Regions from separate parts of the Streptomyces sp. MUSC 14 genome, predicted to be linked through region 2. Evidence: riboswitches for the same ligand, from Rfam matches in the RefSeq annotation. Region 2 holds a riboswitch; each other region holds the start of a gene.
What was found. Region 2 has a riboswitch for thiamine pyrophosphate ahead of thiC (phosphomethylpyrimidine synthase ThiC). Riboswitches for the same ligand answer to the same signal wherever they lie in the genome.

Region 1 (2,260 bases), on a different contig from region 2:
GGCGACCGGCCAGGCGAAGAACAGCGCGAAGAACGCGACGGGCAGGGCCATCAGCCCGAGCCGCGTCACGTTCCCGCGTATCCTCCGCCGGGGTTCGGCTACTTCAGTACGAGCGACGTCCACGCCTTGACCCACTGGTCGCGGTTGGCAGCGATCTTGCCGGGGGCCATCGTCTCGGGGTGCCGGGCGGCCGGGCCGTACTCGGTGAACTCGGCGGGCACCTTGGCCCCCTTCAGCACCGGGTAGACGTACATGTTGAGCGGCATGTCCTCCTGGAACTCCTTGGAGACCAGGAAGTCGATGAACGCCTTGGCGCCCTTGGGGTTCTCGGCGTTGCTCAGCAGCCCGGCGAACTCGATCTGCCGGAAGCAGGTGCCGTTCGCCACGCCGGTCGGGGCGGTGCTGGGCCGCTTCTTGGCGTAGATCACCTCGGCGGGCGGCGAGGACGCGTACGACACGACGAGCGGCCGGTCACCGCCCGCCTTCCTGCCCTCGGAGGAGCCGGAGAACTCCTGGTAGTAGGCCTGCTCCCAGCTGTCGACGACCTTGACGCCGTTGGCCTTCAGCTTCTTCCAGTAGTCCTGCCAGCCGGTGTCGCCGAACTGTGCGGCGCTGCCCAGCAGGAAGCCGAGGCCCGGCGAGGAGGTGGCCGCGTTCTCGGTGACCAGGAGGTTCTTGTACGCCGGCTTGGCCAGGTCGGCGAAGGACTGCGGCGGGGTCAGCCTGTGCTTGCTGAAGTACGCCTTGTCGTAGTTGACGCAGATGTCGCCGTAGTCGATCGGCGTGACCCGGTGCCGGCCCTTGTCCAGCTGGTAGGCGGCGCCGACCTGGTCGAGCCCCTTGGCCTGGTACGGCTGGAAGAGGCCGTTGTCGAGGGCGCGGGAGAGCAGGGTGTTGTCGACGCCGAAGAAGACGTCGCCCTGCGGGTTGTCCTTGGTCAGGATGGCCTTGTTGACCGCCTGCCCGGCGTCGCCGTCCTTGAGGACCGTGACCTTGTATCCGGTCTTCTTCTCGAAGTCCTGGAGCACGTTCTTGGAGACGGCCCACGAGTCGTGGCTGACGAGGGTGACGGTCTTGGAATCGGCTCCGCTCCTGGTGTCCGTGGAGCCGCACGCGGTCAGCGTCGGCATGGCGACGAGACCGAGGCCGACGGCGACGGCCACGAGGGTCTTGTTGTGCACTGGATGTCCTCCTGGGGTTGGCCAGGAAGAACGCGGCCCTGCCCGGATTTCCGGGCAGGGCGCAACAGCTTGAGTGATGACCGAACTTCCTACCCAGAATGACCTGGGCGAGGTTCAGAGGGTCTGCGGCCCTGTCCGCCGCACTCTCAGCGCTGTGGCGCTCCCCTGTCGGAATATGAAGGTGTCGATATGGAGATGTCGATATGAAGATGTGCGTGACGGTGGCCAGATTACCGCTCGGTGGCCGCCAGCTGACCACAGGCTCCGTCGATCTCCTGGCCCCGGGTGTCCCGGACGGTGACGGGCACCCCGTGGGCCGCGATGGCCTCGACGAACGCCTTCTCGTCCTCGGGCCGTGAGGCGGTCCACTTCGAGCCCGGCGTCGGGTTCAGCGGAATGAGGTTGACGTGCACGGGCTTGCCCCGCAGCAGCCGGCCGAGCCGGTCACCGCGCCAGGCCTGGTCGTTGATGTCGCGGATCAGCGCGTACTCGATGGACAGCCGGCGCCCGCTCTTCTCGACGTACTCGAACCCGGCGTCCAGCACCTCGCGCACCTTCCACCGCGTGTTCACGGGGACGAGGGTGTCGCGCAGCTCGTCGTCGGGAGCGTGCAGGGAGATCGCGAGCCGGCACTTGAAGCCCTCGTCGGCGAACCGGTGGATGGCCGGCACGAGCCCGACCGTCGAGACGGTGATGCCGCGCTGCGAGAGCCCGAGTCCGTCCGGCGCCGGGTCGGTGAGCGCGCGAATGGCCCCGACCACCCTCTTGTAGTTGGCGAGCGGCTCCCCCATGCCCATGAAGACGATGTTGGAGAGCCGGGCGGGCCCGCCGGGCACCTCGCCGTCCCGCAGCGCGCGCATGCCGTCGACGATCTGGTGGACGATCTCGGCCGTGGACAGGTTCCGGTCCAGACCCGCCTGTCCGGTGGCGCAGAACGGGCAGTTCATGCCGCAGCCCGCCTGCGAGCTGATGCACATGGTGACCCGGTCCGGGTAGCGCATCAGCACGGACTCGACCAGCGTGCCGTCGAACAGGCGCCACAGCGTCTTGCGGGTGGTGCCCTGGTCGGTGGCCAGATG
Region 2 (2,260 bases):
GTGAGCGCGGCCCAGTCGATGAACTGTGAGCCGAGGAGGCCGATCAGTGCCAGTGAGGCGAGCGTGCCGAGCACGGCCACCGATGTACGGGCGGACAGGCCGTGGCACATGTAGAGGGCGATCAGCATGATCGTGCTGGACCCGATCACCGCCACGAGGAGCGGGTTCGAGCCCTGCAGGATCGCGGGCAGGATGAAGAAGTTCAGCACCATGAAGCTGATGGCCAGCGCGACGAGCGCCATGACGCCGCGCAGTCGGCCCACGACCACGACGGCGAGCGCGAAGATCCCGGCCAGCAGGCCCATCGGGAAGCGGCGGTTGACGTCGGTGACGGAGTACTGCAGGTCCTTGGGCGCCGAGGGTTCGTACGCGACTACGACGCTCTCGCCCTGGTGCAGCTGCCGTGGCTGGTCGGGCTGCACGATCTCGGTGAAGGTGCGGCCCTTGTCCTTGCCGGTGTCGATCCGGATCGTGGCCTTGTGGCAGGTGCCGTTCGCCTCCTGCTGGGCCGAGTTACCCTCCGCGGTGGAGGTGTCGCCGGTGGGGGTCTCGCCGGAGGCGTTCACCGACTTGCAGCTGACCTCGACGACCTGGGTGACCGTGGCCTGCTGGGTCTGCTGGTCGAAGCCGACGCCGGTGCGCTTGTGCGGCGGCGCACCGCCCGGCCACAGCACCACGAGCCCCACCACGACAGCGGCGGTGAAGGGGATCAGGATCGCCGCGATGACCTTGCGCAGGTGCCGGGAGACCGGCGCGGCAGGCCCATGGCTGTGACTGTGGCCGTGTGCGTGACCAGGAGCTTGCGCGTGCCCGTGCGCGTGGCCGCGGTCGTGGCGATGGTCGTCGTCACCGCCGGATCCCCGCCCGGGGCCGTGGCCGGAGTCGTGCCCGTGCCCCGCCGCGGTGACGGCCCGGCCGTGGCCGTCGCCTGCCGCTGAGCCGTCCCGGCGGCGGGGCTCGGGGGGCTGATACGGGTACTGCTCCATCCTGGTCACGGCCCGAATCATTGCAAGAACGCCCGGGGCCCACTGTTCAGTACGCCACATATGACGCTAGCGTGGAGGCACCTTTGCACACGCGGGAGCTCGGAGCACCGGGCTGAGAGGGCGCTGACCTCCGTATTCGCGATGTTTCACGTGGAACGAAGTCTGTTCCACAGGAAGCACCGGCAGACGGGAACCGCTGCGTCGACCGCCGAACCTGTTACCGGGTAATGCCGGCGTAGGGAGTAGGTCTCATGACCAACAAGGACGCACGCACGCCTGTCTCCGTTCAGGACGAGAAGTCCGAGGAGACCGGGAAGTCCATCGGCTGGCACAAGGCGTATGTCGAGGGCTCGCGCCCCGACCTGCGCGTGCCGGTCCGCCAGGTGCACCTGACCAACGGGCAGTCGGTCACGCTGTACGACACGTCGGGCCCGTACACCGATCCAGACGTCGACACCGACGTCCGCAGGGGCCTGCCGCCGCTGCGGGAGAACTGGATCATCGCCCGTGGTGACACCGAGGAGTACGCGGGTCGTCCCGTCCGTCCCGAGGACGACGGGATCAAGCACACGTCGCCGCGCGGCGGGCTGCGCAACCTCGACGCGGTCTTCCCGGGACGGCCGCGCCAGCCGCGCCGGGGCCGCAGCGGCCAGGCGGTGACGCAGCTCGCGTACGCGCGCCGGGGCGAGATCACACCGGAGATGGAGTACGTGGCCATCCGGGAGAACGTTTCGCCCGAGGTGGTCCGTGACGAGATCGCGGCCGGCCGTGCGGTGCTGCCGGCCAACGTCAACCACCCGGAGATCGAGCCGATGATCATCGGCAAGCGGTTCCTGGTGAAGGTCAACGCCAACATCGGCAACTCCGCGGTGACCTCCTCCATCGAGGAGGAGGTGGAGAAGATGACCTGGGCGACCCGTTGGGGTGCCGACACGGTCATGGACCTGTCTACCGGCCGCAACATCCACACGACGCGCGAGTGGGTGCTGCGCAACTCCCCCGTTCCCATCGGAACGGTGCCGCTCTACCAGGCCCTGGAGAAGGTCGACGGCAGGGCCGAGGAGCTGACCTGGGAGATCTACAAGGACACGGTCATCGAACAGGCCGAGCAGGGCGTGGACTACATGACCGTCCACGCGGGCGTCCGGCTGCCGTACGTGCCGCTCACCGCCAACCGCAAGACCGGCATCGTCTCGCGCGGCGGCTCGATCATGGCCGCGTGGTGTCTCGCGCACCACAAGGAGTCGTTCCTGTACGAGAACTTCGAGGAGCTG
Region 3 (2,260 bases), on a different contig from region 2:
GCCTCGACGACGGTGACCGCGCAGCCCGCCGCGCGCGCGGCGGTGGCGAACTCGGCGCCGATCCAGCCGGCGCCGACGACCACGATCTCGTGCTGCTCGGCCAGGACCGGCCGCAGCCGCTCGGCGTCGTCCAGGGTGCGCAGCAGATGCACGCCCGGCACGCCCGCGGTGCCCGGCAGCGTGATCGGCTCGGCGCCGGTGGCGAGGACCAGCACGTCGTACGGGACCGGGCCGGACTCGGTGTCCAGCTCGTGCGCGGCCGGGCGCAGGCCCAGCGCCTCGCAGCCGAGCCGCAGCTCGACGCCGAGGGACTCGAAGTCCACCTCGAAGGCGGAGTCCTCGGCCTTGCCGAGCAGGACGGCCTTGGACAGCGGCGGCCGGTCGTAGGGCTGGTGCGGTTCGGCGCCGATCAGGGTGACGGTGCCCTTGAAACCCTGTTCGCGCAGGGCGACCGCGGTCTGCACCCCGGCCATGCCCGCGCCGACGACGACCATGCGCCGCCCCGGTGACGTGCGCTCTTCCGCTGTCTGCTCGCTCACCCGATCACCATAGACACGTGACATTCCGTCAGTCATGGGGCGTGCTCGGTGACCTGTTCCACAACACTCGTCCCGCTCCCCGCCTGCGACTCCCACTCCCAGGTCTCCGCCAGCCGCACCCGCCCGTCCGGCAGTTCCGCGACGGTGGACACGCAGTGGCCGCAGGAGGTCGTGCCGTCGGTCTTCAGCTGGACGTAGCGGAAGTCGAGCCGGTCCCCCTCCCGGGTGCCGACCAGATGGCCGCGGACCACGTCGCCGCCCGCGTACTCGGCCCAGATCTCGCCGTCCTTCTCGTGGTACAGGAACCGGGTGCGCGTACCCACCTGACCTGGGGCTTGGTCCGCGACGGGGGCGAGGATCAGTCCGTCGAGCGAGCGTGCCATGGACGGGGGCTCCCTTACGGGTGAGGCGGGCCGCGGGCTAGGGTGGCCACCGTACAAGCACTCGCGGGAGCCCGGACGCACCGGGCTGAGAGGGAGGCTGGCGGCCTCCGACCGTACGAACCTGATCCGGGTCATGCCGGCGAAGGGAGGGGCTGGACGCCCATGCCGTCACGTACGTCCGACACATCCGACACGTCCGACGTCCTCGTCATCGGGGGCGGAATCATCGGCCTGGTCACGGCCTGGCGCGCGGCGCAGCGCGGGCTCGCCACGGCCGTGGTGGACCCCGAGCCCGGCGGCGGGGCCGCGCGGGTCGCGGCCGGGATGCTGGCCGCGGTCACCGAACTGCACTACGGCGAGGAGACCCTGCTCGCCCTCAACCTCGAATCGGCGCGCCGTTACCCGGACTTCGCGGCCGAGCTGACCGAGCTGACCGGTCACGACCTCGGTTACCGCCGCTGCGGCACCCTCCAGGTCGCGCTCGACGCCGACGACCGTGCCCATCTGCGGGAACTGCACGTCCTGCAGGAGCGCTGCGGCCTGGAGTCGCAGTGGCTGTCCGGGCGGGAGTGCCGACGCCTGGAGCCGATGCTGGCGCCCGGGGTACGCGGCGGACTGCGGGTCGACGGCGACCACCAGATCGACCCGCGGCGGCTCGCGGCGGCCCTCGTCGTCGCGTGCGAGCGCTCCGGCGTGGTGCTCCACCGCGCGTGGGCCGAGCGGCTGGACGTCGCGCGCGGCCGCGCCACCGGGGTCACCCTCGCCGACGGCACCGCGCCGCGCGCCGGGCAGGTGGTGCTCGCGGCCGGCAGCCTGAGCGGGCGGCTCGCGGGCGTGCCCGAGGCGCTGCTGCCGCCGGTGCGGCCGGTCAAGGGGCAGGTGCTGCGGCTGGCCGTACCGCGCGCGTACGCGCCGTTTCTGAGCCGTACCGTGCGGGCCGTCGTCCGTGGCGGCCACGTCTACCTGGTGCCCCGGGAGAACGGCGAGCTGGTCGTCGGCGCTACCAGCGAGGAGCTGGGCTGGGACACGACGGTCACCGCGGGCGGCGTGTACGAGCTGCTGCGCGACGCCCATGAGCTGGTGCCGGGCATCACCGAGCTGCCGCTCACCGAGACCCGCGCGGGGGTGCGCCCCGGCTCGCCGGACAACGCGCCGCTGCTCGGCCCGTCCGGGCTCGACGGGCTGCTGCTGGCCACCGGTCACTACCGCAACGGGGTGCTGCTCACGCCGGTCACCGGCGATGTCATGGCCGGGCTGCTGGCCGACGGCGAACTGCCGGAAGAAGCCCGCCCGTTCACACCGCGGCGCTTCGGCGTCACCGCCCCGTCCGCCGTCCTT

Region 1: it holds a riboswitch for thiamine pyrophosphate, as region 2 does, so the genes downstream of both, BIV25_RS30720 (thiamine ABC transporter substrate binding subunit) here and thiC (phosphomethylpyrimidine synthase ThiC) in region 2, are expected to answer to the same signal.
Region 3: it holds a riboswitch for thiamine pyrophosphate, as region 2 does, so the genes downstream of both, thiO (glycine oxidase ThiO) here and thiC (phosphomethylpyrimidine synthase ThiC) in region 2, are expected to answer to the same signal.

What each region holds. Positions count from the first base shown of each region.
Region 1 is NZ_MLYN01000050.1:134,317-136,576, forward strand. It holds gene BIV25_RS30715 (iron ABC transporter permease) at 1-51, opposite strand, end outside; gene BIV25_RS30720 (thiamine ABC transporter substrate binding subunit) at 99-1,181, opposite strand; TPP riboswitch at 1,250-1,358, opposite strand; gene rlmN (23S rRNA (adenine(2503)-C(2))-methyltransferase RlmN) at 1,412-2,260, opposite strand, start outside.
Region 2 is NZ_MLYN01000042.1:118,623-120,882, forward strand. It holds gene BIV25_RS26630 (YibE/F family protein) at 1-986, opposite strand, end outside; TPP riboswitch at 1,068-1,245, shown strand; gene thiC (phosphomethylpyrimidine synthase ThiC) at 1,238-2,260, shown strand, end outside.
Region 3 is NZ_MLYN01000021.1:88,586-90,845, reverse strand. It holds gene BIV25_RS12975 (NAD(P)/FAD-dependent oxidoreductase) at 1-539, opposite strand, end outside; gene BIV25_RS12970 (hypothetical protein) at 572-922, opposite strand; TPP riboswitch at 976-1,087, shown strand; gene thiO (glycine oxidase ThiO) at 1,085-2,260, shown strand, end outside.